4 regions of the Streptosporangium longisporum genome follow, and region 2 is predicted to be linked to each of the others. Evidence: riboswitches for the same ligand, from Rfam matches in the RefSeq annotation. Region 2 holds a riboswitch; each other region holds the start of a gene.
The links. Region 2 has a riboswitch for cyclic di-AMP ahead of ABD832_RS17075 (coiled-coil domain-containing protein). Riboswitches for the same ligand answer to the same signal wherever they lie in the genome.

Region 1: it holds a riboswitch for cyclic di-AMP, as region 2 does, so the genes downstream of both, ABD832_RS18165 (C40 family peptidase) here and ABD832_RS17075 (coiled-coil domain-containing protein) in region 2, are expected to answer to the same signal.
Region 3: it holds a riboswitch for cyclic di-AMP, as region 2 does, so the genes downstream of both, ABD832_RS12430 (C40 family peptidase) here and ABD832_RS17075 (coiled-coil domain-containing protein) in region 2, are expected to answer to the same signal.
Region 4: it holds a riboswitch for cyclic di-AMP, as region 2 does, so the genes downstream of both, ABD832_RS14130 (C40 family peptidase) here and ABD832_RS17075 (coiled-coil domain-containing protein) in region 2, are expected to answer to the same signal.

Annotation. Positions count from the first base shown of each region.
Region 1 covers NZ_BAAAWD010000009.1:21,271-27,035, forward strand. The annotation lists gene ABD832_RS18145 (NYN domain-containing protein) at 1-1,144, shown strand, start outside; gene ABD832_RS18150 (hypothetical protein) at 1,191-1,856, shown strand; gene ABD832_RS18155 (C40 family peptidase) at 2,012-2,989, shown strand; gene ABD832_RS18160 (DUF1905 domain-containing protein) at 3,333-3,623, shown strand; cyclic di-AMP (ydaO/yuaA leader) riboswitch at 3,992-4,151, shown strand; gene ABD832_RS18165 (C40 family peptidase) at 4,285-4,827, shown strand; gene ABD832_RS18170 (hypothetical protein) at 4,907-5,765, shown strand, end outside.
Region 2 covers NZ_BAAAWD010000007.1:915,454-921,218, reverse strand. The annotation lists gene ABD832_RS17100 (ATP-binding SpoIIE family protein phosphatase) at 1-1,098, shown strand, start outside; gene ABD832_RS17095 (TIGR03086 family metal-binding protein) at 1,403-1,969, shown strand; gene ABD832_RS17090 (HD domain-containing protein) at 2,017-2,613, shown strand; gene ABD832_RS17085 (DeoR/GlpR family DNA-binding transcription regulator) at 2,699-3,499, shown strand; gene galT (galactose-1-phosphate uridylyltransferase) at 3,496-4,575, shown strand; cyclic di-AMP (ydaO/yuaA leader) riboswitch at 4,647-4,783, shown strand; gene ABD832_RS17075 (coiled-coil domain-containing protein) at 4,787-5,761, shown strand.
Region 3 covers NZ_BAAAWD010000006.1:1,817,330-1,823,094, forward strand. The annotation lists gene ABD832_RS12425 (helix-turn-helix domain-containing protein) at 1-5, shown strand, start outside; gene ABD832_RS12430 (C40 family peptidase) at 110-1,159, opposite strand; cyclic di-AMP (ydaO/yuaA leader) riboswitch at 1,166-1,314, opposite strand; gene ABD832_RS12435 (amino-acid N-acetyltransferase) at 1,651-2,313, shown strand; gene ABD832_RS12440 (RDD family protein) at 2,530-3,678, shown strand; gene ABD832_RS12445 (histone-like nucleoid-structuring protein Lsr2) at 5,512-5,765, shown strand, end outside.
Region 4 covers NZ_BAAAWD010000007.1:265,786-271,550, reverse strand. The annotation lists gene ABD832_RS14145 (Uma2 family endonuclease) at 1-53, shown strand, start outside; gene ABD832_RS14140 (branched-chain amino acid aminotransferase) at 126-1,220, opposite strand; gene ABD832_RS14135 (3-isopropylmalate dehydrogenase) at 1,395-2,441, opposite strand; cyclic di-AMP (ydaO/yuaA leader) riboswitch at 2,583-2,814, shown strand; gene ABD832_RS14130 (C40 family peptidase) at 2,802-3,398, shown strand; gene serA (phosphoglycerate dehydrogenase) at 4,007-5,596, opposite strand.

The DNA of each region.
Region 1 (5,765 bases), on a different contig from region 2:
GGCGCAGCTGGAGACCGACAAGAAGTTCCGCGAGCTGGTCGCCGAGACCCTGACCGCCGGCTGGCCCGAGCTGGTCGCCAGCCTGGCCGAGGGCACCGTCCCGCCGGCCGCCGAGCCGGTGATGGTGGCCGCCGCCGCCTATCTGACCCGGCCGCCGGGCTGGGCGGAGATGGTGGAGACGGCCCGGGAGGACCTGGAGCGGTCGGCCGTGGCCGCCGAGGGGTCGGCGCAGGAGCAGACGGTCACCCGGCTGCGCGAGCAGCTCGCCGCGCAGAAGGCCGCGGCCAAGGACGAGGCCGAGCGGCTGCGCGAGCAGCTGCGGTCCTCCCGCTCGGAGGTGTCCGACCTGCGTCACCGGCTGCACGACGCCCGGGAGCGGGCCAGGGCCGCCGAGGCGCGCGCCGTCGCGGCCGAGGAGGCCGCGGCCGAGGTCAAGGCGACCGCGGTCTCGGCCGGAAGCGCGACCGAGAGCGAGCTGCGCCGCCTGCGTGAGCGCCTGGCCGACGCCGAGCGCCAGCTGGAGGCCACCCGCAGGGCCGCCCGCGAGGGCCGCAGCGTGGAGGACACCAAGGTGCGCATGCTGCTGGACGCCCTCCAGGACGCCGCGGCCGGGCTGCGCAGGGAGCTGGCGCTGCCGTCGGGCATCCACCGTCCCGCCGACTCGGTGGCCGCGGTGGCCCCGGGAAGCCAGGGCGTCCAGGCGGTCCCGGCGCGGGCGCTGGCCGACGACGACCCCGCCCTGCTCGACCAGCTGCTCGCGCTGCCGCAGATCCACCTCATCGTGGACGGCTACAACGTGACCAAGTCCGGTTACGGCACCTTCACCCTCGCCGACCAGCGCAGCCGCCTGCTCACCGGTCTGGGAGCGCTCTATGCGCAGACCCGTACCGAGCTGACCTGCGTCTTCGACGGCGCGGAGCTGAACGGGCCGGTCCCGGTGTCGGCGCCGCGCGGGGTGCGCGTGATGTTCAGCGCCCCCGGGCAGATCGCCGACGACCTGATCCGCCAGCTGGTCCGCGCCGAGCCCACGGGACGGGCCGTCGCGGTGGTCTCCTCCGACCGGGAGGTGGCCGACTCGGTCCGCAGGATGGGGGCCCGGCCGGTGCCCGCGGTCCTCCTGCTGCGTCGCCTGGGTCGTGCGTGAACCTTTCGGGTGGTTCGCGCATCGAATGATCCAGGAGGATTACCCGATGAAGAAGATCATAGCCCTCGCCCTCACCGTCCTGACCGCCGCGGCCACCGCCGCACCCGCCACCGCCGCTGCGGCCGCCCCCGTCGGCGGCACCGCGTCCACCGGGACGGCCGCGATCCCCAAGGGCTTCCTGCTGTACGAGAAGGACGCCGCGAAGAAGGACGACGACCCCGAGACGACCTGGAAGGTCAGCGGCTCGGTGAGGACCCGGCTGGCGGTGAACCCCTGCGACCGGAGCACGCTGGCCAGGACCGGCCGCCTGGCCGCGCGGACGGTGACCTACACCGCGGTGCCGGACTTCATGAAGGTCGAGCAGGTCGTGCTGTACCGCTCACCGGCCGACGCGGCCAGGGCGGTCTCCCAGGTCCGCGCGGCCCTGGTCGCGTGCCGGTCCGACACCCAGTCCGGCTCCACCTACCGCTACGCCCACGCGCGGCAGGCCGGGCTCGGCGATGAGGCGCTGAGGGTCTCCGGCCAGGTCTACTACCGCGGCAAGGCCGGGGTGGGCGGTGACCGGAGCGTGCTGGTCAGGAAGGGCAGCGCGGTCCTGATCTACCAGTGGGCCGGGGAGTACTCCAAGCCCGCCGCGGGCGACTGGACCGTCCAGCTGCGCGACGCCAGGAGGATGACCGCCAAGGTCTGCGCCGTCGCCGTCTGCCGGTAGCGGGGGGCCGCTGCCCGGCGGACATGACCTGCGGCGGAAGGAACGGCTACCCGTTTGGGGCAAACCCGGCGAAAAGGTGAGCCAATCATTACTTCTTCTGTACTATTCGCCGCAGGTCTGTGTATCTGGGAGGCGTTGACGTGGCCGTGGCGGGCATGCCGGTTGGACTGAGTCGGATACCGGTGGCGGCCGGTCTCGCCCTCGCGCTGCTGATGGTGCCGGTGAGCGGAGCGGTCGCGGAGCCCAAGCCCACCCTCGCCCAGGCCAGGAAGAAGCTGGCCAAGCTCAACGAGCAGGCCGACCAGGTCGTGGAGAAGTACAACCAGGCCGCGGAGAAGTGGAAGCGGGCCAGGAAGAAGTACCGGACGCTCAACGGCGACCTGGCCCGCCAGAGCGAGCGGGTCGCCGGGTTGCGCGAGGAACTCGTCTCGATGGCCGTCAGCAGCTACCAGTCCGGCGCGCTCACCGGCTGGGAGAGCATGGTCGTCCAGCCCGACCCCGCGGCGCTGCTCAGCGGCTTGGCCGCCGCCGACCAGATGGCCGCCTCCCGGGCCCGCTCCCTCACCGCCTTCGGCCAGGCCACCAAGGAGCTGCGGACCAACCGGGACAAGGCCAAGGAGGTGCTGGCCGAGGCCGACGAGACCCGCGACGAGCTCGCCGAGGAGAAGGCCAAGGCCGACAGGATGGTCAAGGTCCAGACCAAGCTCCTGCGCGAGCTCGGCGCCTTCCGCCAGGGCGACCCCGACAGCGCCGGGATCCAGTACAACGGCGCCGCCTCGGGCAACGCCCGCGCCGCCCTGCAGTTCGCCTTCGCCCAGGTGGGCAAGCCCTACCAGTACGGCGGCACCGGCCCCGGCGGCTGGGACTGCTCGGGCCTGGTGCAGGCCTCCTGGCGGACCGGCGGGGTCAGCATCCCCCGGACGACCTGGCAGCAGTGGAGCTGGGGCGCGAGCCGCAAGGTCTCGCTGAACGACCTGCAGCCGGGGGACCTCATCTTCAGCGAGGGCCTGGGGCACGTCAGCATGTACGCGGGTGACGGCAAGATCGTGCACGCCCCACAGACCGGCGACGTGGTCAAGGTCGTCCCGCTGTCGGCCTACGGCCGCCGTCTCGTCGGGGCCGTCCGCCCCTGAGGGGCCGGGTGCTCCTGAGGGCCCGGGTACTCCGGTCCGTGTGCTCCCGAGGGGCCGGGTCTCCTGAGGGCGGATCGTGTGCCCCTGAGGGGCCGTGCGCCTCTGAGGGCCCGTTCGCCTCGGAGGCGGCCCGTGTGGCCGGAGCCGCCTCTCCGGAGGGTCCCGGTCCGCAAGGACGGCTCGGCCCCCGGAGGACCCGTCCACCGGCGCCCGTGGGGTCCGTGAAAACGTCTCGCGGGCGGGCGACGATTCCGCGCGCTCGCGGGAGTCGTCTCTCCGGACGGACCATCGGCCTCCTCCGGCCCCCGGAGGCGTGCCGCGACACAGGATCAGGGAGACGACGATGCCCACCCCCGCGACCCCGCAGCCGCTCGACCACACCTTCACCGCCCCCATCGAGAAGGACGGCGCCTTCGCCACCTTCGTGACCGTGCCGGGCTCGGCCGAGCTCCTCGGCACGAGGCGGGCCGTGAAGGTCACCGGGACGGTCGACGGTCACCCGTTCGCCGCCACGCTCATGCCCTCGGGCACCGGCCCGCACTGGCTGCCGCTGCGGGCGGAGCTGTGCAGGCTCATCGGCAAGCACGAGGCCGGGGCCGAGGTGACGTTCCACCTCGAGCGGCGGCTGAGCTGAACCGTCCCCCCGCGGGCCCGGGACGCCGCTCACGGCGACCCGGGCCCGCGCCGTCCCCCGTGCTCACCGCGAGGGCCGGGACAATGTGACGAAGATAACAAAAGCCGTGATTTCCCGGGCTTACAGGGCGGTGTGACGAGAGTCATATCTCGATCGCATAAATAGGCATCACGCAGCGGTAACGGGAGGATCAAGAAGCCCTCTCGATCCTCCGTTTCTGGGAACCCTTTGCCGAAACGTGGCGATCGGAGTAACTTCTGGCTGCGCGACGTGCAAGCCATGCCGCCGCGGTGAACGACGGTCTCCGGGCCGTCTTCGTCCATAGAAATCCAGCCGGCCGCCGCGCCCCCGCAAGGGGCGGACGTCACCGTGGCGGCCCGCCGAATCCGTGCAGCCAGGAGGCATGGAACCGGGGACCCAAAAGGCCCGACACACCGTGGCCAGGGGTGAATCGGCACATTTGTGCCGTAGGGCATCTTCCAAGCCCGAATCCGTCAGCTAACCCGGTAGGCATCAGTGGAAGCACCAAGGAGAAATCCTGTCTACCACCCCGTATAACCCCCGTTTGTCACGCTTTTTCCGCCTTTCTCTAGGCGGCGTCGCCCTCACGTTGACCGCCTCAGCCGGAGCGGTCACCCTGGGACCCACGGCGGCGCAGGCGATGACGGACAATCCCCCTGAGATCCTGGTCAGCAGCGCGACCGGCGTCTCCGAGCAGAGCGAGAGCACGGAGACCGGGCGGGCCACGACGAAGGGCACGGTCAAGGCCAGGACCAAGGGCAAGACCGCCACGAAGTCCAAGGCCAAGGCCAAGACCACGATGAGCAGGGCGGCACTGCAGAAGGTCCGGGCCGTCAAGGCCGTCGCGGCGGCCAAGAAGCAGATCGGCGATCCGTACCGGTGGGGAGCCTCCGGTCCCGGAGCCTTCGACTGCTCGGGGCTCGTCCGCTACGCCTGGCGCACGGCCGGTGTGTCCCTTCCCAGGATCACGCACAGCCAGTACAGGTCGCTCAAGAAGAAGGTCCCGTGGAGCAAGCTGCTCCCCGGTGACCTGCTGTTCTTCAGCGGAAAGGGCCACGTCGGCATGTACGTCGGCAAGGGCAGGATGGTCCACTCGCCGAGCAGCGGCAAGTCCGTCCGGATCGTGAAGCTGAAGGGGCACTACCGGTCCTCCTTCGCGGGAGCGGCCCGGCCCGGGGTCTGAACCCGAACAGTGACAGCGGTCCCGTCCCCGCACCGCGGCGACGGGACCGCTGCTGTCCGGTCGGCTACCATCGGCTCACATGTCCGTCCCGAACGGGTCCCACCCGGGCGGATCCGTCCCGCGAGACCGCCGCGCGGTGCTCGCCGGGATGCTGGCGCTGCTGAGCGCCGGCCCGCTCACCGGGGCCGGACCCCTCCCGGCCGGCCGGTACGGCCCTTTCGGCGCCCCGGAACCCCTCGGCACCCTCGCCGGCCGCCGCGCTCCCGCCGTCCCCGCCGTCCCCGGTGATTCCCGCGCTCCCGGTGTCTCTGACATCCCCGGTGTCCCCGATGCCCCTGACGTCCCCGTCGGCCTCTGGCCCGACGGTGCGACCGTCGTGCGGGGCCGGCACTCCGTGGTGGTCGGTCACCGCGTGCCGCACGCCGCCCTGCGGGACCTGGCCGCCACGGCCGACCGGGCCCGGCGCACCGTCGCGGAGATCTGGGGACCGGTCCGCGCGCTGGTCCTCCACCCCGCCACCGACGCCGAGGCCGCCGCCCTCGCCGGGGCGGGAAGCACCCACGGTCTGGCCGCGCTGGCCACCGCGGACCGGGTGATCGTCCTGCCGTCCGGCTACGCCCGGCTCACCGCGACCGGCAGGGACGTGGTGATCACGCACGAGCTCACCCACGTGGCCACCGGCGCCACCCGCGGCGGCCGGGTGCCGATGTGGCTCTCGGAGGGCTTCGCGGACTACGCCGGGTACCGCGACGCCGGGATCGCCGTGCGGACGGTCGCCGCCGAGCTGGCCGCGGAGGTGCGCGCCGGGACCCTGCCCGCCCGCCTTCCCGTACCGGCCGATTTCGCCCCGGGCGCCCCGAGGCTCGCGCAGGCCTACGAGGAGGCGTGGCTCGCCTGCCGCCTCGTCGCGGAGCGCTTCGGGGAGAAGGCGTTGGTGA
Region 2 (5,765 bases):
GCCAGGCTCTACAACCGGGAGCGGCGTACCGCGCTGACCCTGCAGAGCAGCCTGCTGCCGGTCGACCTCTCCCAGCCGCTGGGCCTGACGATCGCCTCGCGCTACCTGCCCGCCAGCGACCTGGTCGGCGTGGGCGGCGACTGGTACGACGTGATCCCGCTGCCCGGCTGCCGGGTCGCCCTGGTCGTCGGCGACGTGATGGGGCACGGCATCAGGGCCGCGGCCACCATGGGCCAGCTCCGCACGGCCGCGCGTACCCTGGCCAGCCTGGACCTGAGCCCGGCCGACGTACTGTTCCGGCTCAACCTGATGAGCCAGGACCTGGACGCCAGCCAGATCGCCACCTGCGTGTACGCCACCTACGACCCGGTCACCCGGCGCTGCGCCATGGCCTGCGCCGGGCACGTCCCGCCGATCCTGGTGCGGCCAGGCGGCGAGACCGAGCTGCTGGAGCTGCCCCCCGGTCTCCCCCTGGGCATCGGCAACGAACCGGCCGAGATGCGGGAGTTCACGCTCCCCGACGGCACGGTGCTCGCCTTCTACACCGACGGCCTGGTGGAGAGCCGCGAGCGGGACATCGAGGAGGGCATCAGCGCCCTGCGCGGGCTGCTGGCCAGCCAGAACCACGACCTGGAAGAGGTCTGCAACCTCACGATCAGCGCCCAGCGGCCGGGACACGAGCGCGACGACATCGCGCTGCTGCTGGCCAGGGTCTCGGAGCTGACCGAGAAGGAGTTCGTCGAGGTGTCGATGCCGGCCGACCGGCGCTCGGCCTCGCAGGCCCGGCGCTTCGTACGGACCACGCTGGAGGACTGGGGCCTCTCCTCGCTCTGCGACAACACCGAGCTCATGGTCAGCGAGCTGGTGGCCAACGCGGTCGAGCACGGTCAGGGCGAGGTCGAGCTGCGGCTGCTGCGCGGGCCCACCCTGGTCTGCGAGGTGTCCGACACCTCCTCGTCCGTACCGGTGATGCGGGAGGCGTCCACCACCAGCGACACCGGGCGCGGCCTGCACCTGATCAACTGGCTCGCGCACCGCTGGGGCTCCCGCCTCACCGCGAAGGGCAAGATCGTCTGGATCGAGCAGCGGCTGCCCTGACCCGTCCGCGCGAAGCTCCGCGGACTCGGAAAGCTCGAAGCGGTCCCCGGCCGGGACGATCCCGGCCGGGTGCCGTGGCGTCCGGGGCCGTGCCCACCGGTGACCCGCGATGCCCCCGGTGCCCACCGGTGACCCCGGGTGACTCGGGAGGGCCGCCCGGTGCTCGCCGGCACGTGCCGGCGAGCACCGGTCCACGCGGTACCGGGGCCGTGCCGGTCATGCCCGTTGACGCGGATGACTACTGGCGGCCCAGAGGTTACGGTCAGGGGAAGGGCACGGCGCGGCCGGGAGGACATCGGGAGGCATGATGACCATCGACGTACCCGAGGCCTACGGTCGCGCGCTGGACGCCTTCGGCGCGCTCGTCCACCGGATCGCTCCCGGCCAGTGGGAGACCCCCACGCCCTGCGTCGACTGGGACGTGCGGGCGCTGGTCAACCACGTGGTCGGCGAGAGCCTGTGGGCTCCGGAGCTGCTGGCCGGGCGGACCTCCGCCGAGGTCGGCGACGCCTTCGACGGCGACCTGCTCGGCGACGACCCCATCAAGGCGTTCGACACCTCGGCCGTGGCCGCCGTCCAGGCGGTGACCGCCCGCGGCGCCCTGGAGGGCGTCGTGCGCCTGCCGTTCGGCGACGTGCCCGGCCGCGAGTACGTCACCGAGCTGTTCGCCGACGCCCTCATCCACACCTGGGACCTGGCCCGCGCCATCGGTGCCGACGAGCGCCTCGACCCGGAGCTGGTCGAGGCCTGCGCCGCCTGGTTCGCCGCCGCCGAGCCCGGCCGGGAGCAGGAGACGGCCCCCGGGGAGTCCCGGTCGCCCGCCGAGGACGCCCAGGCCCGGCTGCTGGCCTCCTGGGGCCGTGACGCCTGACCTGCCCGGGCCGGGCTCCCGGTCCGGCCGCCTCTAGGCTCCCTGGCATGAGCGAGAAGCTGATGACCCGCTGGCGGTCGCTGGCCGGCCCCGGGGCCGAACGGCTCGGCCGCGAACTGATCGCCCGCTACGACGAGCCGCACCGCAGGTACCACACGACCGCCCACCTGGAGGCGGTCCTGGCCGGGGTCGACGCCCTGGCCGGTCACGCCGAGCACCCCGACCTGGTACGGATGGCGGCCTGGTTCCACGACGCCGTCTACGACCCCCGCAACGCCGACAACGAGGAGCGCAGCGCCCGGCTGGCCGAGCGCGCGCTGCCGGAGGCGGGCCTGTCCCCCGAGGCGGTGGCCACGGTCGCCCGGCTGGTCAGGCTGACCGTCACGCACGACCCCACGCCGGACGACACCGACGGGGCCGTGCTCTGCGACGCCGACCTGGCGATCCTGGGCGCGCCCGAGGAGGTCTACGCCGCCTACGCCGCGGCCGTGCGCGAGGAGTACGCCTTCGTGCCCGAGGAGGCGTTCAGGGCCGGGCGGGCCGCGGTGCTGCGCTCGCTGCTCGACCTCCCGGCGATCTTCCGCGTCGAGGGGCCGGAGGCTGCGGCGCGGGCCAACATCGAGGCGGAGCTCGAGCGGTTGTGAGCGGGCGGTTCACCATGTTCCAACAGCGCCTCTCGAGCCTCGGCGTGGTAATTTGGTGGAATCTGGTGAATTAAGGGGAGTGACGATGCTCGCCCAGCAGCGGCAGCAGGCGATCCTGGAAAGGGTCCGCAGCAGCGGCGGTGTCAGGGTCGCCGACCTGGTCCGCGATCTCGGCGTCTCCGACATGACGATCAGGCGCGACCTGGAGGTGCTCGCCGAGCGGGGGCTGGTGGAGAAGGTCCACGGCGGCGCCACCGTGGCCGGGCCGGGCTCGACCGAGGAGCCGGGCTTCACCGCCAAGTCCGTGCGCCAGCAGGCCGAGAAGGAGACGATTGCCCGCACCGCCGCCGGGCTCGTCCGTCCCGCCACCGCCATCGCGCTCTCCGCGGGCACCACGACCTGGACGCTCGCCCACCACGTGGTCGACGTGCCCGAGCTGACCGTGATCACCAACTCGATCCGGATCGCCGACGTCTTCCACCGCTCCCCCAGGGCCGACCGCACGGTCGTGCTGACCGGCGGGGTCCGTACCCCCTCCGACGCGCTGGTCGGCCCGGTCGCGGTCGCGGCGGTCCGCGGCCTGCACGTCGACACCCTCTTCCTCGGCGTGCACGGGATGAGCGTCCGCGCCGGGTTCACCACGCCCAACCTGCTGGAGGCGGAGACCGACCGGGAGCTGGTCGCCTCCGCGCGCCGCCTGGTGGTGACCGCCGACCACACCAAGTGGGGAACGGTCGGCATCAGCACGATCGCCGAGCTGTCCCAGGCGCACATCGTGATCACCGACTCCGGCCTGTCCGGCGAGGCACGCGAGGAGCTCGCCGCCTCGGTCGGCGAGCTGATCATCACAGAACCGCAGCAGGAGAGCGAGACCGCCACCCGATGAAACGCACCGCCACCCACCTGGCCGACGGCCGGGAGCTTTTCTATTTCGACCGGCGCGACGATGCGGACAGGGGTGCGGCCGACCTGCGCGACCTGCCGCCCCGGCCCGCCGCCTCCGAGCTGCGCTACGACCCGCTGACCGAGGAGTGGATCGCGGTGGCCGGCCACCGGCAGGGCCGTACCTTCCTGCCCCCGGCCAGCGAGTGCCCGCTCTGCCCGTCCGGTCCCGGCAACCTCACCGAGGTCCCCTCCCCCGACTACGACGTGGTGGTCTTCGAGAACCGCTTCCCCTCGTTCTCGGCCCAGCCGGGCGAGTACCCGCAGCCGGGCGGGCTGAGCGAGGTCCGGCCCGGGATCGGCCGCTGCGAGGTGGTCTGCTTCACCTCCGACCACGACTCCTCGTTCTCCCGCCTGTCGTCCGAGCAGGTCGAGCTGGTCATGGAGGCCTGGATCGACCGTACGGCCGAGCTGTCGTCGCTGCCGGGGGTGGAGCAGGTGTTCTGCTTCGAGAACCGCGGCTCGGAGATCGGCATCACCCTGGCCCACCCGCACGGGCAGATCTACGCCTACCCGTACGTGACCCCGCGCACCAGGCTGAACCTCGCGGCGGCCGGCCGCTACCGGGACCGTACCGGGGGCGATCTGTTCGCCGATGTCCTCGCCTCCGAGCGGGAGGCCGGGGTGCGGGTGGTGGCCTCCAACGAGCACTGGACGGCGTTCGTCCCGGCCGCCGCGCGCTGGCCGGTCGAGGTCCACCTCTACCCGCACCGGAGGGTCCCCGACCTGATCGGCCTGGAGGCGGCCGAGCGGGCGGCGTTCGGACCGCTCTACACCGACGTGCTGCGCCGTCTCGACGGGCTCTTCGACATGCCGATGCCCTACATCGCGGCCTGGCACCAGGCACCGGTCAACACCGGCCGCGACCTGGCGTACGCGCACCTGGAGCTGTTCAGCATCCGCCGCGCGCCGAACAAGCTGAAGTACCTCGCGGGATCGGAATCGGCCATGGGGGCCTTCGTGAACGACGTGCTGCCCGAGGAGACAGCACATCTACTGCGCTCCATTGTCACGAGCTGATCACCGATAGGTCTCGTTTGAGGTCGCGTGACCTGGGGTTTACCACTACTATCCTTCCCACATCGGCTGTAGCAGCCGATATGCCTAATCCCAGGCGCCTCGCCCGGGAGCCGGGGAACCACCGCACCTGGGGTGAAACCACTTCGGTGGAAGGGCATCCTCCAGCCCGAACCCGTCAGCTAACCCGGTAGGCGGAAGGAGAGGAGAGTTCGTGGCGGCCCCGTCCCCCACGTTCCGTCGCCATGCCGCTCTGGCCCTCTGCGTGGGCTCGATCGCCGCGTTCACCCTCGGCGCTCCCACCGCGGGAAGCGCCGACCCCAAGCCGACCGAGGCCGAGCTCCGCGCCGACCTGGTCAAGCTCAACAAGAAGATCGACGCGCTGATCGAGACCTACGCGGCCAAGCGCGAGTCCCTCAACAAGGCGGAGAAGGCCGAGGCCGTGGCCAAGCAGAACCTGCGCAGGGCCGAGGAGGTCTACGCCGAGAACGAGAAGCAGGTCGACTCCATCGTCCAGCTCCACTACCAGAGCAGCATCGGCGGCCTGCCCGCCCTGCTGTTCGCCGACGACATCGGCAGCGCGGCGGTGATGGAGCAGCTCACCGCCGAGCAGAGCGCCCACCTGCAGGGGTTCGCCCAGAGCGTGGAGCGCAGGAAGAGGTCCGCCGAGACCGCCGCCCGCCTCACCGACGACATCGTCGAGGAGGCCAAGGAGGTCCAGGAGCGGCGCGAGGAGGCCGAGGACCTGATCGAGGAGATCAAGGACAAGCTCGACAAGCTGGTCCCCACCGGTTCGGGCCGCCGCTCCGACGGCAGCTGGGCCCCGCAGCTGCCCACCGGCGCCGACAACATCACCGACCGGACCCGGATCATGCGCGAGGCGATCAAGAGGCGCTTCGACCTGCCGTACTCGGTCGGCTGCTACCGGGCCGCGAACGACGGCGGCGAGCACCCGCTGGGCCGCGCCTGCGACTTCATGATGAGCGTCGGCGGCTCGATGCCCACGGCCGCCAACCTCAGGCTCGGTGACGAGATCTCCGCCTGGGCCATCAAGAACAAGGCCAGGCTCGGGGTGAAGTACGTGATCTGGCGCCAGCGCATCAACCACGGCTCCGGCTGGAGAACCATGTCCAACCGCGGCGGCGTCACCGCCAACCACTTCGACCATCCGCACATCTCGATGTACTAGTGCT
Region 3 (5,765 bases), on a different contig from region 2:
TCTAGCCTGCCGCCGCCCGAATTCAGCCGCCCGCTCCGTCCGCCCGTCCTCGGCCGACGCCAGATCCCGCGCCGGGCGGGCGCGGGACGGCGTCGAGCGGGTGCCGGGGTCAGCCGGCGATGCGCACGCCTCCCACGAAGGGCCGGTCGTCGATCGTGGTGATGTGGATGACGTCCCCGGTCCGGGGGGCGTGGACCATCAGGCCCGCGCCGATGTAGATCCCGACGTGGTGCAGGTCGCTGTAGAAGAAGACGAGGTCACCCGGGCGCAGCTCGCTCCGGGAGACGCGCGTGCCCGCGGTCCACTGGTCGCCGGTGTAGTGCGGCAGGCTGATCCCGACCTTCTGGTAGGCCCACATGACCAGCCCGGAGCAGTCGAAGGAGTTGGGACCCTCGGCGCCCCAGACGTACGGCTTGAGCTGCTGGGTCAGCGCCCAGCGGGCGGCCTCGGCCCCCTTGCCGCTGCCCACGATGGGCGCGTCGACCTTCACCCGGGCGCCACGGTTGCCGACGGCCTGGGCGCGTACCTCCCTGAACAGGTCGCTCTCCACCCGCGCGACCAGTCGCTCGATCTTGGCGCGCTTGGCGCCGATCTCCGTCAGCAGCTTCTTGACCTCGGAGGTCCTGGCCTTGGCGCCGGCCTGCGCCCGCTCGGCGGCCTCGATCGCCCGGCCCACCTGGGCGACCTCCTCGCTCTGCTGCTGCTGCAGGGCGTAGCTGGTGGTGGCCTGGTCGAGGAAGTCGTCGGGGTCGGACGTCTGGGTGAGGGTGAGCCCTGCGTTCAGTCCGCCCGCCATGTAGCTGCTCTGTGCCAGCAGGGCGGCCTTGGTCCGCCGCGCCGCCAGCTCGGACTCGCTGGTGGCCAGGGTCTTCTTGGCGCTGTCCGCGGCCCGCTGCGCCTGCTTGAGCTTGACCCGCTCGCCGTTGTACTGCTCGGCGAGCGTCTCGATCTCGTTGTGCAGCTTCTCGGCCTGCGCGGCCAGTTGCTTGAGGCTGGGCTCGGGGTCGGCGGAGGCCGCGACCAGCGGGGTGCCCAGGGTGAGGGTGGCGAACGCCAGGCCGATCACCGCCATGCGGCGGCGGAGCCCTCGCGGCGCGCGTCGTGGACGGTGGGCGTCGCCACCCGCCTGGTCTCCTCCGCGGTCGCGCGTGCGCTTCACCAATGGACTCCTTCTCCTCGGCCGCCTACCGGGTTAGCTGACGGGTTCGGGCCGGAGGGCAGCCCTACCGGGTGCGCCGGTGGCACTCGGATTCACCCCGGGGGACTCGGGTGGGTCCCCGGTTCTCCCTGCGGGAGATTCGGCGGGTCAGGCTTTTCACATCTCTGACATCGAGGACGGAGATTAGTCCACCCCTGGTTCCTGCTCAACCAGAACTTCGAATTCAGTAGAGGTTTCGCAACTGAAATGTCACGGACGGATCACATCTCAAAATGATCACTGAGGCCTTTACGGGGCCTTTGCCCAGGGGGTCGTCGGGCCCCGAGGGGGTCCTCCCAGCTCCGGGAGCGTACCGAAGATGAAATGCGCCACACTTCGGCGTCCGATGCCCAGCGTGGCAATGGGACTACCAAGGGTCACGAGAGGAGGGTGGTGCGCGAGTTAGGGGTGAGCCGTAATTGGGGGACGGCGAGGACGTACGCTGATCGGTCATGGAGCAGGTTGCGGAACAGTCTCCGGCGCCGGTGATGCGCGCCCCCGCCGAGGCCGGAAGCGGTGGTGAACCCCGTACCGGCACGGAGCGGGACGGACCGCCGGGGGCGGCCGGCGTCACCGTCCGGCGTGCCCGCACCCCGGACGTCCGCGCCATCCGGCGCCTGGTCGACACCTACGGCGGCGCGGGACCGCGCCTGCTGGAGAAGGCCACCGTCACCCTGTACGAGGACGTCCAGGAGTTCTGGGTCGCCACCGACGAGCACGGGGAGGTGGTCGGCTGCGGGGCGCTGCACGTCCTGTGGGAGGACCTGGCCGAGATCCGCACCGTCGCCGTCGACCCCGCCCGCCGGGGGGCGGGGATCGGCCACCGCATCGTCTCCGCGCTGCTGCGCACCGCCGTCGAGCTCGGCCTGCGCCGCGTCTTCTGCCTGACCTTCGAGGTGGACTTCTTCGCCCGGCACGGGTTCCGGGAGATCCAGGGCACCCCCGTCGCCCCGGAGGTGTACGCCGAGCTTCTGGCCTCCTACGACGAGGGCGTCGCGGAGTTCCTGGATCTGGAGCACGTCAAGCCCAACACCCTGGGCAATACGCGGATGCTGCTGCATCTGACACGTGAGCCCGACGTGAGTGACTTTAGAGCTGACACAACGGAAAGGTGACTGTTGTTGCCTATGTCGATACCTTGTGCTGCAGCAAGCATGTGAGTCTGACATCTGCCACATGCGCAGTCTAAGTGAGGTGACGCGGTGAGCACCGGACAGCCGCCGTATCCACAGGATGATCCCGACCGCGATCGCACACCGTCGGGGCAGCCGGAATACGGACAGCACAACGCGGGTCGAGCCGCTGGTGAACTCGACCCCGACATAACGGTCGTGGGATATCGGTCGGAGGCCTCACAGCCGAACACCGGTCCTGGACAGGCCCAGGGCTACGGCCAGCAGGGCTACGGGCAGCAGCCCGGTTACGGCCAGCAGGGCGCGACCGGCGGGTACGGCCAGCAGCAGGGTTACGGCCAGCAGGGGGCGACCGGCGGGTACGGCCAGCAGCCCGGCTACGGCCAGTCCTCCGCCGAGCAGCCGGGCTACGGCCAGCAGGGCGGCACGGGTGGCTACGGCCAGCCGGGTTACGGCCAGCAGGGTACGAGCGGTGGCTACGGGCAGCAGCCGGACTACGGCCAGCAGCCCGGCTACGGCCAGTCCTCCGCCGAGCAGCCGGGCTACGGCCAGCAGGGCGGCACGGGTGGCTACGGCCAGCCGGGGTACGGCCAGCAGGGCACGAGCGGTGGCTACGGGCAGCAGCCGGACTACGGCCAGCAGCCCGGCTACGGCCAGCAGGGCTACGGGCAGCAGCCGTCCCAGCCCGGGTACGGCCAGCAGCCCGACTACGGCCAGCAGCAGGGCTACGGCCAGCAGGGCGGGTACGGTCAGCAGCCGGACTACGGCCAGCAGGGCTACGGTCAACCGGCGTACGGCCAGCAGGGCTACGGACAGCCCTACGGCGGCGTCCCCGGCGCTCCGGCGCCGCTCGCCGAGTGGTGGCAGCGTCTGGTGGCACGGCTCATCGACGGGATCATCCTGGGGATCCCGACGTTCATCATCAGCGCCGTGCTGGCCGCCGTCATCATCACGTCCCCCAGCTTCGACAGCGCGACCGGGACCCTGGACGCGGGAGGCGGCGTCTTCCTCGCCACCCTGCTCACGTCCCTGCTCGCAGCGGCGTTGTACTTCGCCTACGAGTTCTTCATGACGACCAGGAGCGGGCAGACCGTCGGCAAGATGGTCATGGGCATCAAGATCGTGCCCGTGGGCAACGTCGTGCCGCCGGGCGGGCTCAGCAGCGCCGTCGCGCTCAAGCGTGCCGGCGTGTTCTTCGGTCCGCAGTTCCTGTCCTGGGTGCCGTTCCTGAACTGGATCGTGCGCATCTTCTCCCTCCTGAACGTCCTGTGGCTGCTCTGGGACCAGCCCCTGCACCAGGCTCTGCACGACAAGGTGGCCGACACGGTCGTCGTGAAGATCAAGTAGTTTCCCCGAAGAGACGGGACCGGCGGTTCGACCGCCGGTCCCGTTCTTCATGCGCGGGCCTTCGTACGCGTCCCGCGACACCACGGTCGCCGACGCGACGCGACGCGACACGATCCCGGCCCCGCGATCCCGGCCCCGCGATCCCTGACGCGAGGTCCCTGACGCGAGCCCCTCCCTGCCCGGCCCTCCGAGCCCGGCCTTCCCGGCCCGGCCCCCCGGAAGCGGCCCTTCGAGCCCGGCCTTCCCGGCCCGGCCCCCCGGAAGCGGCCCTTCGAGCCCGGCCCTCAAGGCGCGGGCCTCGGGACGCCGGCCGCGCACCGGCCCTCCCGGCCCGTCCTCGCCCCCGGCTCCCGCACACGCGCCTTTCGCGGCCCTCTCGCGCGTTACGGCGTCGCACGCCGCCTTCCGCACGCGCGGTGTCGTCCATGAGCCCTCGCACGACCCCGCACCCGGACCTTCTCCCGTCACGGGGGCCTTTCCGCGGGCCTTCTCGTCCCCACGGCGTCGTCCACGGACCCTGACGCGCGGCCTTCCAACCCCCGTCCTCACACGCGGGATTTCACGTACACGCCTTGACGTACTCGCCTTCACGGGCGCGGCTTGACGCGCTCGGCTTCATCCGGGCCGGAAAACGAGGATCCCGCGGAGCCGTAACGGCCGGGCGGACGGGACGCCGTGGCCGCGCGCCCCCATTTACTCCCGGGCGCGGGACGACTTATGACCGTCCCTTGGCCCGGTCCAGGAAAATAGTCGCCCTCGGTGCCACCGATGTCCTCGTACCGCTATGGCCCCTCAATGGCCGGATCGTCCGCCGTCGGGAGTTAGCCCACCACTCTCCGAATGGCCGCTTCCGCCCGCCCGGAGTGTCCCGCGCGGCGCTCACGGCTTTCTCCCGTTCGTCTTCACGGTGTGTTCGAGGCGACCGATGAAGACCTTCTTGGGGATCCGGATCGGGTGGGCACGGTCTTGCCGGGCTTGCGCGAGGGGGGCTCGCCTTTGGTGGTTATACGGTCTACGACTATGTGCCGCCCACCGAAGTGAGTCATACTCCAGGCAAGAAAGCACTGAAGATCCGTCTTGTTACAAGCGCTCGCGTCGCATCGGCTCCGGCCGGACCATGAGGCGGGAGGCTCTCCGCCCGGGTGTTCCACCGGCGGCGGGCATTCCCGTGATGAACCCGTCCGTTGCGGATCCCGGGATACCGGCGGGGCGCCGTTCCTGCCGGGATGCCTTCTGAGCAGGGGCTTCACCGCGGGGGAGGGGGTGGTGCACCGGCCGGAACGCCCGCGCGGCCGGGTATTCCGGAGACGACGATGATCACCTGATCTCCCCGGCTGTTTTTCTTGACGGCTTTACGGTCGCAACCGGTAAGGCGGCTGGAGAGAAGCATTAGGCTGGAGACCGACGGGCATGGCGCCCCTGAGACGCATGTCGCCGGTCGGTGGCGCTATGGTCATCCGTGAGCGGTTCCGGACCGATCGGGCACGCACCCGTGCCCCGGGGTCGCCGCCACTTTTCCCGGTCCAGAAAGCCCATCCACGGTGCGGAGCGAGGACGAATGTACGCAGTATTGTCCGCGTTGATACCCCCGGCGGTCGTCGGCGGGGCCTTCATCTTCGGAGTCGTCAAGTTGGTTCGGAGTGAAGCCGCCGGTCGGCGCCAGGCAAAACAGGCCGATCCGGCCGAGACGCAGAACAGCTGATCCACCACGGAGCCGCACCGGGAGCCCCGGTTCCCTGTGAGAATCGCCAGGCTTCTGGAATTGCCGCTCTTGGGTCGCGGGTATATGTTTGGCTTGCGAATGAAACAATACTCCGCGAAAGGATTGTGTAGATGGCCAAGCAGATCCAGGAGATTCTCATCGACGACCTCGATGGGGGTGAGGCCGACGAGACCGTCACCTTCGCGATTGACGGCACCAGCTATGAGATTGACCTGAGCGACGTTAACGCCAAGAAGCTCAGGGACTCCCTGTCTCCTTTCGTGCAGAGCGCCCGTCGTTCCGGCGCACTGCCGGCCCGCCGCCGCCGTGCGGGCGGGGCGCGGGCACTCACCCGCGAGAAGAGCGCCGACATCCGGGCGTGGGC
Region 4 (5,765 bases), 650 kb from region 2:
TGCCCGCGCCGTGGAACCTCACGATCGACACGGGCAGGCTGGTCGAGATCTGATCCTCGTGCGGGAAGGCCCGGCCCGGGACCCGGGCTTCGGGACCGGCCGGCGGCCGGGCCTTCCGGTGGCGGCTAGCAGATCTTGTGGACCCAGCCGTGCGGGTCGGGGCGGGACCCGTACTGGATGCCCACGAGTTCCTCGCGGATCTTCGAGGTGACCGGGCCCTGGTTGCCGTCGCCGATCGTCCAGGCGCGGTCGGCGCCCTTGACCGCGCCGACCGGGGTGACGACCGCGGCCGTGCCGCAGGCGAAGACCTCGGTCAGCTCGCCCGACTCGCAGCCGCTCTGCCACTCCTCGATCGACAGGCGTCCCTCCTCGGCCCGCAGGCCCAGGTCGCCGGCGAGGGTGAGGATGGAGTCGCGGGTGATGCCGGGCAGGAGCGTCCCGGTCAGCGCCGGGGTGAGCAGGCGGTCGCCGTAGACGAAGAACAGGTTCATCCCGCCCATCTCCTCGACGTGACGGTGCTCGACCGCGTCCAGCCAGACCACCTGGTCACAGCCCTGCTCGACGGCCTGGCGCTGGGCCACGAAGGCCCCGGCGTAGTTGCCGCCGCACTTGGCGGCCCCGGTGCCGCCGGGGGCTGCGCGGGTGTACTCGGTGGAGAGCCAGACCGAGACGGCCTTGCCCCCGCCGAAGTAGGCCGCGGCCGGTCCGGCGATGACCATGTACCGGTAGGTCCTGGAGGGGTAGTTGACACCGAGCGCTGGCTGCGTGGCGATCATGAAGGGACGAAGGTAGAGGCTGTGCCCCGGGGTGGTGGGGACCCAGTCGCGGTCGGTCTGGACGAGCAGCTCCAGCGACTCGACGAACGTCTCCTCGGGCAGCTCGGGCATGGCCATCCGCAGCGCCGAGGCGTTGAACCGGGCGGCGTTGGCCTCCGGCCGGAAGGTCACGATGGCGCCGTTCTCCTGGCGGTAGGCCTTGAGACCCTCGAAGAGCTCCTGCCCGTAGTGGAAGACCGAGGTCGCCGGGTCGAGGACGAGCGGCCCGTACGGGGTGAGCCGGGCGTCGTGCCAGCCCTCCCCCTCGGTGTAGTCGATGGAGACCATGTGATCGGTGAAGACCTGGCCGAACCCCGGGCTCGCCATTACCTGCTCACGCTCGTCCGTGGTGCGAGCGTGGTCGGAGAGCTGCACGTCGAAGCTGAGCTTCTGAGCGGTGGTCATGACGCGGATCCTTCTCTTGGTGTCTGGCTTACCCTTGCGTCCATTCTGCGTTGGACCGGGTAACGGGAAACTACTGCATCGATAGCGAAAACCGTCAGCGGGGCGGAAAAACCAAAACGCGCCCGGCGGCTCGGTGAGCCGCCAGGCGCGTCTGGGTCGAGGTGGGCGGCTTCCTCAGCCGGCTACTCGGGCGGTGATGTCGTCGCCGATCTCGCGGGTGGTCCGGCCGGCCCGGCCGGTCGCCCGCTCGACCAGGTCGTCGGCGACGGCCTGCTCGACCCGGGCGGCCTCGGAGTCCAGGCCCAGGTGGTCCAGGAGCATGGCGACCGACAGGATCGTGGCGGTCGGGTCGGCCTTGCCCTGGCCCGCGATGTCGGGGGCGCTGCCGTGGACCGGCTCGAACATGCTCGGCGCGGTGCGGTCGGGGTTGACGTTGCCGCTGGCCGCCAGGCCGATGCCACCGGCGATCGCCGCGCCGATGTCGGTGAGGATGTCACCGAAGAGGTTGTCGGTGACGATCACGTCGAAGCGCCCGGGCTGGTTGACGAAGAACATCGAGGCCGCGTCGACGTGGCAGTAGTCGGTCTGGACGTCCGGGTACTCCCGGCCGACCCTCTCGACGGTGCGGGCCCACAGGTCACCGGCGTAGGTGAGCACGTTGGTCTTGTGGACCAGGGTGAGCCTCCTGCGGGGACGCGACAGCGCCTTGTCGAAGGCGTAGCGCACCACGCGCTCGACGCCGAAGGCGGTGTTCAGCGACTCCTGGGTGGCGATCTCGTGCGGGGTGCCGTGGCGCATGACGCCCCCGGCTCCGGCGTACGGGCCCTCGGTGCCCTCGCGGACGACGATCATGTCGATGTCCTCCGGCCGGACCCCGCCCAGCGGGGTCTCCACCCCGGGGAAGAGCTTGACCGGCCGCAGGTTCACGTAGTGGTCGAGCCGGAAGCGGAGCTTGAGCAGCAGGTCGCGCTCCAGCACGCCCGGGGGCACGCTGGGGTCGCCGACCGCCCCGAGCAGGATCGCGTCGTATCCGCGCAGCTCCTCCAGGACGACGTCGGGCAGCGTCTCACCGGTCTCGTGGTAGCGCTTGGCGCCGAGATCGTAGGTGGTGGTCTCCACCTTCGTGCCGACCGCTTCGAGGACCTTCAGCCCTTCGGCGACGACCTCGACCCCGATCCCGTCCCCGGGGATGACCGCCAGGCGGATGTTACGCGAATCCATGCGGCCACCCTACCGGGCCGTCTCGGTGCTTGAACACCGGTCTCACGCCTCGGACGAAATTTCCCTCGGGGACATTTGATCACTTTGCCCGTCTTTATCCTGTGTTGACCGTTTCGTGAGCTTTCGTTATGGTCCTCACCGTTCACGTTGATGCCTAATTCGTACGGATCATCCCTTATCGATGCGTACGGAGCCGGGGACCCACTCTTTCCGGGATCGTCCCGGGCCCCGGGAACCCCGCTCCCCGACGGGAGCGCGTTCCCGGCCGCCCGTGACGGGATCCCTCGGGGCGAATCGGCGCGCCCGCGCGCCGTAGGGCGGCCTCCACGCCCGAGCCCGACAGCTCACCCGGCAGGCCCTATGGAAGGAACGACCCTGTACGGCAAGATCTCCTCGCGCGTCGCGTCCGTCCTCGTCGCCGGGACCGCGGTGTTCGCGACCCCGGCCACCGCGCTGGCCGCCTCGCCCCTGCCCGCCCCCGCGCCTCCCGCGCTCGGCATGCCCGCCCTGAAGGGCGCCCTGCGCGCCGCCTCCTTGCGTCCCGCCTGGCAGAAGGCCCTGAGCTGGGCCATGTCCAAACGCGGCACGCCGTACGCGTGGGGCGGCACCGGCCGCGGCGGCTTCGACTGCTCCGGGCTGATGCTCCGCGCCTACGGGGCCGCCGGGATCAGGTTGCCCCGCATCGCCTCCGAGCAGTACGGGGCGTTCTCCAGGAAGATCCCCTGGAAGGACCTCAGGCCCGGGGACCTGGTCTTCTTCCGGGGTCTCGGGCACGTCGGAATGATCACGAAGCCCGGGTACATGGTGCACGCCCCGCGGAGCGGGGACGTGGTCAAGGAGGAGCGGCTCGCCTCCTGGCGGCGCGCCTCCTTCGTCGGCGGGGTGCGCCCCGACCCCGAGGGGGTCGAACTGGCCGAGCGGATCGAGCGCGCGACCGGATCCGTCGTCGACGGGTGAGCCTTTGCGGCCCCGTCACGAGCGTTCGCGCAGCCGTCCGCCCCGTCCGCCCCGGCCGGCCCGGACCGGCGCGCGGCCGTACCGGGCAGATGGCCGGTGGGGTCAGCGGGGTCAGCGGGTGGGCGCGCCACCGTTGTCGCGGCGGTCCAGGGCGGTCTGGATCGCGTCGGCCGCCTCGTCCTCGTTCTCGTCCGGGCGGTTCCAGGAGTACATCTCGTACATGGTGAGTCTCGTCTCGATCGCGGGTGAGCTGTGAAGGTGGCCGAGACTCCGGTCAGGACTCGGACCGGGCCCGATGCCGCGGTCCGGGTCACGGACCGCTGGGCGGAGGGCTCGGAGCCGGCGATCGCCACGGCACCGTGGCGGGCCGCCGGCCTGCCCTGTCAGGCCCCGTCACGGCGGGTGCGGAGTGCGAGAACACCCGGCGCATCTCCATCAGGTTACCCGGTGACGAAAGGGTCGTCTCGCCCCGCGTACACACTTCTCACATGTCGAGACGGTGGGCGGGTGCCGGCCCGGCCCCGGACGGTCCGTCCGGAGCCGGGCCGCGGCGCGTCGCGGCCGTTCCCGGAGGCGGCAGGACGCGGCCGGGCGGCGGGCCGGGACGGTCAGTCGGTCAGGTCGACCGAGCGGCCGCTGTCGGCGCCGATCTCCGCGCCGATCTGGTCGACCACGTCGGCCGGGATGGCGGTGTCGACGGTGAGCGCGATCAGGGCCTTGCCGCCCTTGACGTCCCGGGCCACCTGCATCGAGGCGATGTTGATCGAGTGGTCGCCCAGGATGCGGCCGACCACGCCGACGATGCCGGGACGGTCGGTGTAGGTGAAGAACGACAGGTGGTCGGTCGGCTCGATCTCCATCTGGTAGCCGTTGACCTCGACGATCTTCGTGATCTGCCTCGGCCCGGACAGGGTGCCGGAGACCGAGACCGCGCGGCCGTCGGCGAGCACGCCGCGGACCGTCACCACGTTGCGCCAGTCGGGGCTCTCGGAGCTGGTGATCAGCTCGACCGTGACCCCGCGGTCCTTGGCCAGCAGCGGGGCGTTGACGTAGGTGACCGAGTCCTCGACCACGTCGGTGAAGACGCCCTTGAGGGCGGCCAGCTCCAGCACCCGGACGTCGTGGGAGGCGATCTCGCCGCGCACCTCGACGTCGAGCCTGGTGGCGACCTCACCGGCGAGCGCGGTGAACACCCGGCCGAGCTTCTCGGCCAGCGGCAGGCCCGGCTTGACGTCCTCGGCGACGGCGCCGCCCTGGACGTTGACCGCGTCCGGCACGAACTCCCCGGCCAGGGCGAGCTTCACGCTCCGCGCGACCTGGGTGCCGGCCTTCTCCTGGGCCTCGTGGGTCGAGGCGCCCAGGTGCGGGGTGACCACGACCTGGTCCAGCTCGAAGAGCGGGCTGTCGGTGACCGGCTCCTTGGGGAACACGTCGATGCCGGCACCGGCGACGCGGCCCTCCTTGATCGCGGAGTAGAGCGCGTTCTCGTCGATGATCCCGCCGCGGGCGACGTTGATCAGGCGCACGTTCGGCTTGACCTGGTGCAGCTCCCGCTCGCCGATGAGGCCGATGGTCTCCTTGGACTTGGGCAGGTGCACGGTGATGAAGTCGGCCTCGCGCAGGGCCTCCTCCAGCGAGACCAGGCGGACGCCCATCTGCGCGGCGCGGGCCGGCTGCAGGTAGGGGTCGTAGGCGATCAGCTCGACGCCGAACGGCTGGAGACGCTGCGCGACCAGCTGGCCGATCTTGCCGAGGCCGAGGATGGCGACGACCTTCTCGTCCAGCTCCACGCCGGTGTACTTCGAGCGCTTCCACTCGCCGCCCTTGAGCGCGGAGTGGGCCTGGGCGACGTTGCGGGCGGAGGCGAGGATCAGGGCCACGGTGTGCTCGGCGGCGCTGGTGATGTTGGAGGTGGGCGCGTTGACGACCATGACGCCGGCCTTGGTGGCCGACTCCACGTCGACGTTGTCCAGGCCGACGCCGGCGCGGGCGACCACGCGCAGCCGGGGGGCGGCGGCGATCGCCTCGGCGTCCACCTGCGTGGCGCTGCGCACGATCAGGGCGTCCACGTCGGCGAGGGCGGGCAGGAACTGGGCGCGGTCGGCGCCGTCGGTGTGGCGGACTTCGAAGTCCGCGCCCAGAACCGCGAGACCGGCCTCGGAGAGTTCCTCGGCGACCAGTACGACGGGCTTGTTCACAGGCAGATCCTTACTAGGCGGTGAGGTGCACGGACCTCACGTAGTCTATCGGCGCTTGTGAACGCGTTCACGAGTGTCCCGCGATCCGAGACGGGGTAGGCCGTGACCGGGGGGCGCTACCCGCCGTCCTCGCATCCCATGCCTGCAAAATTCAAGTTGGTATTGATCC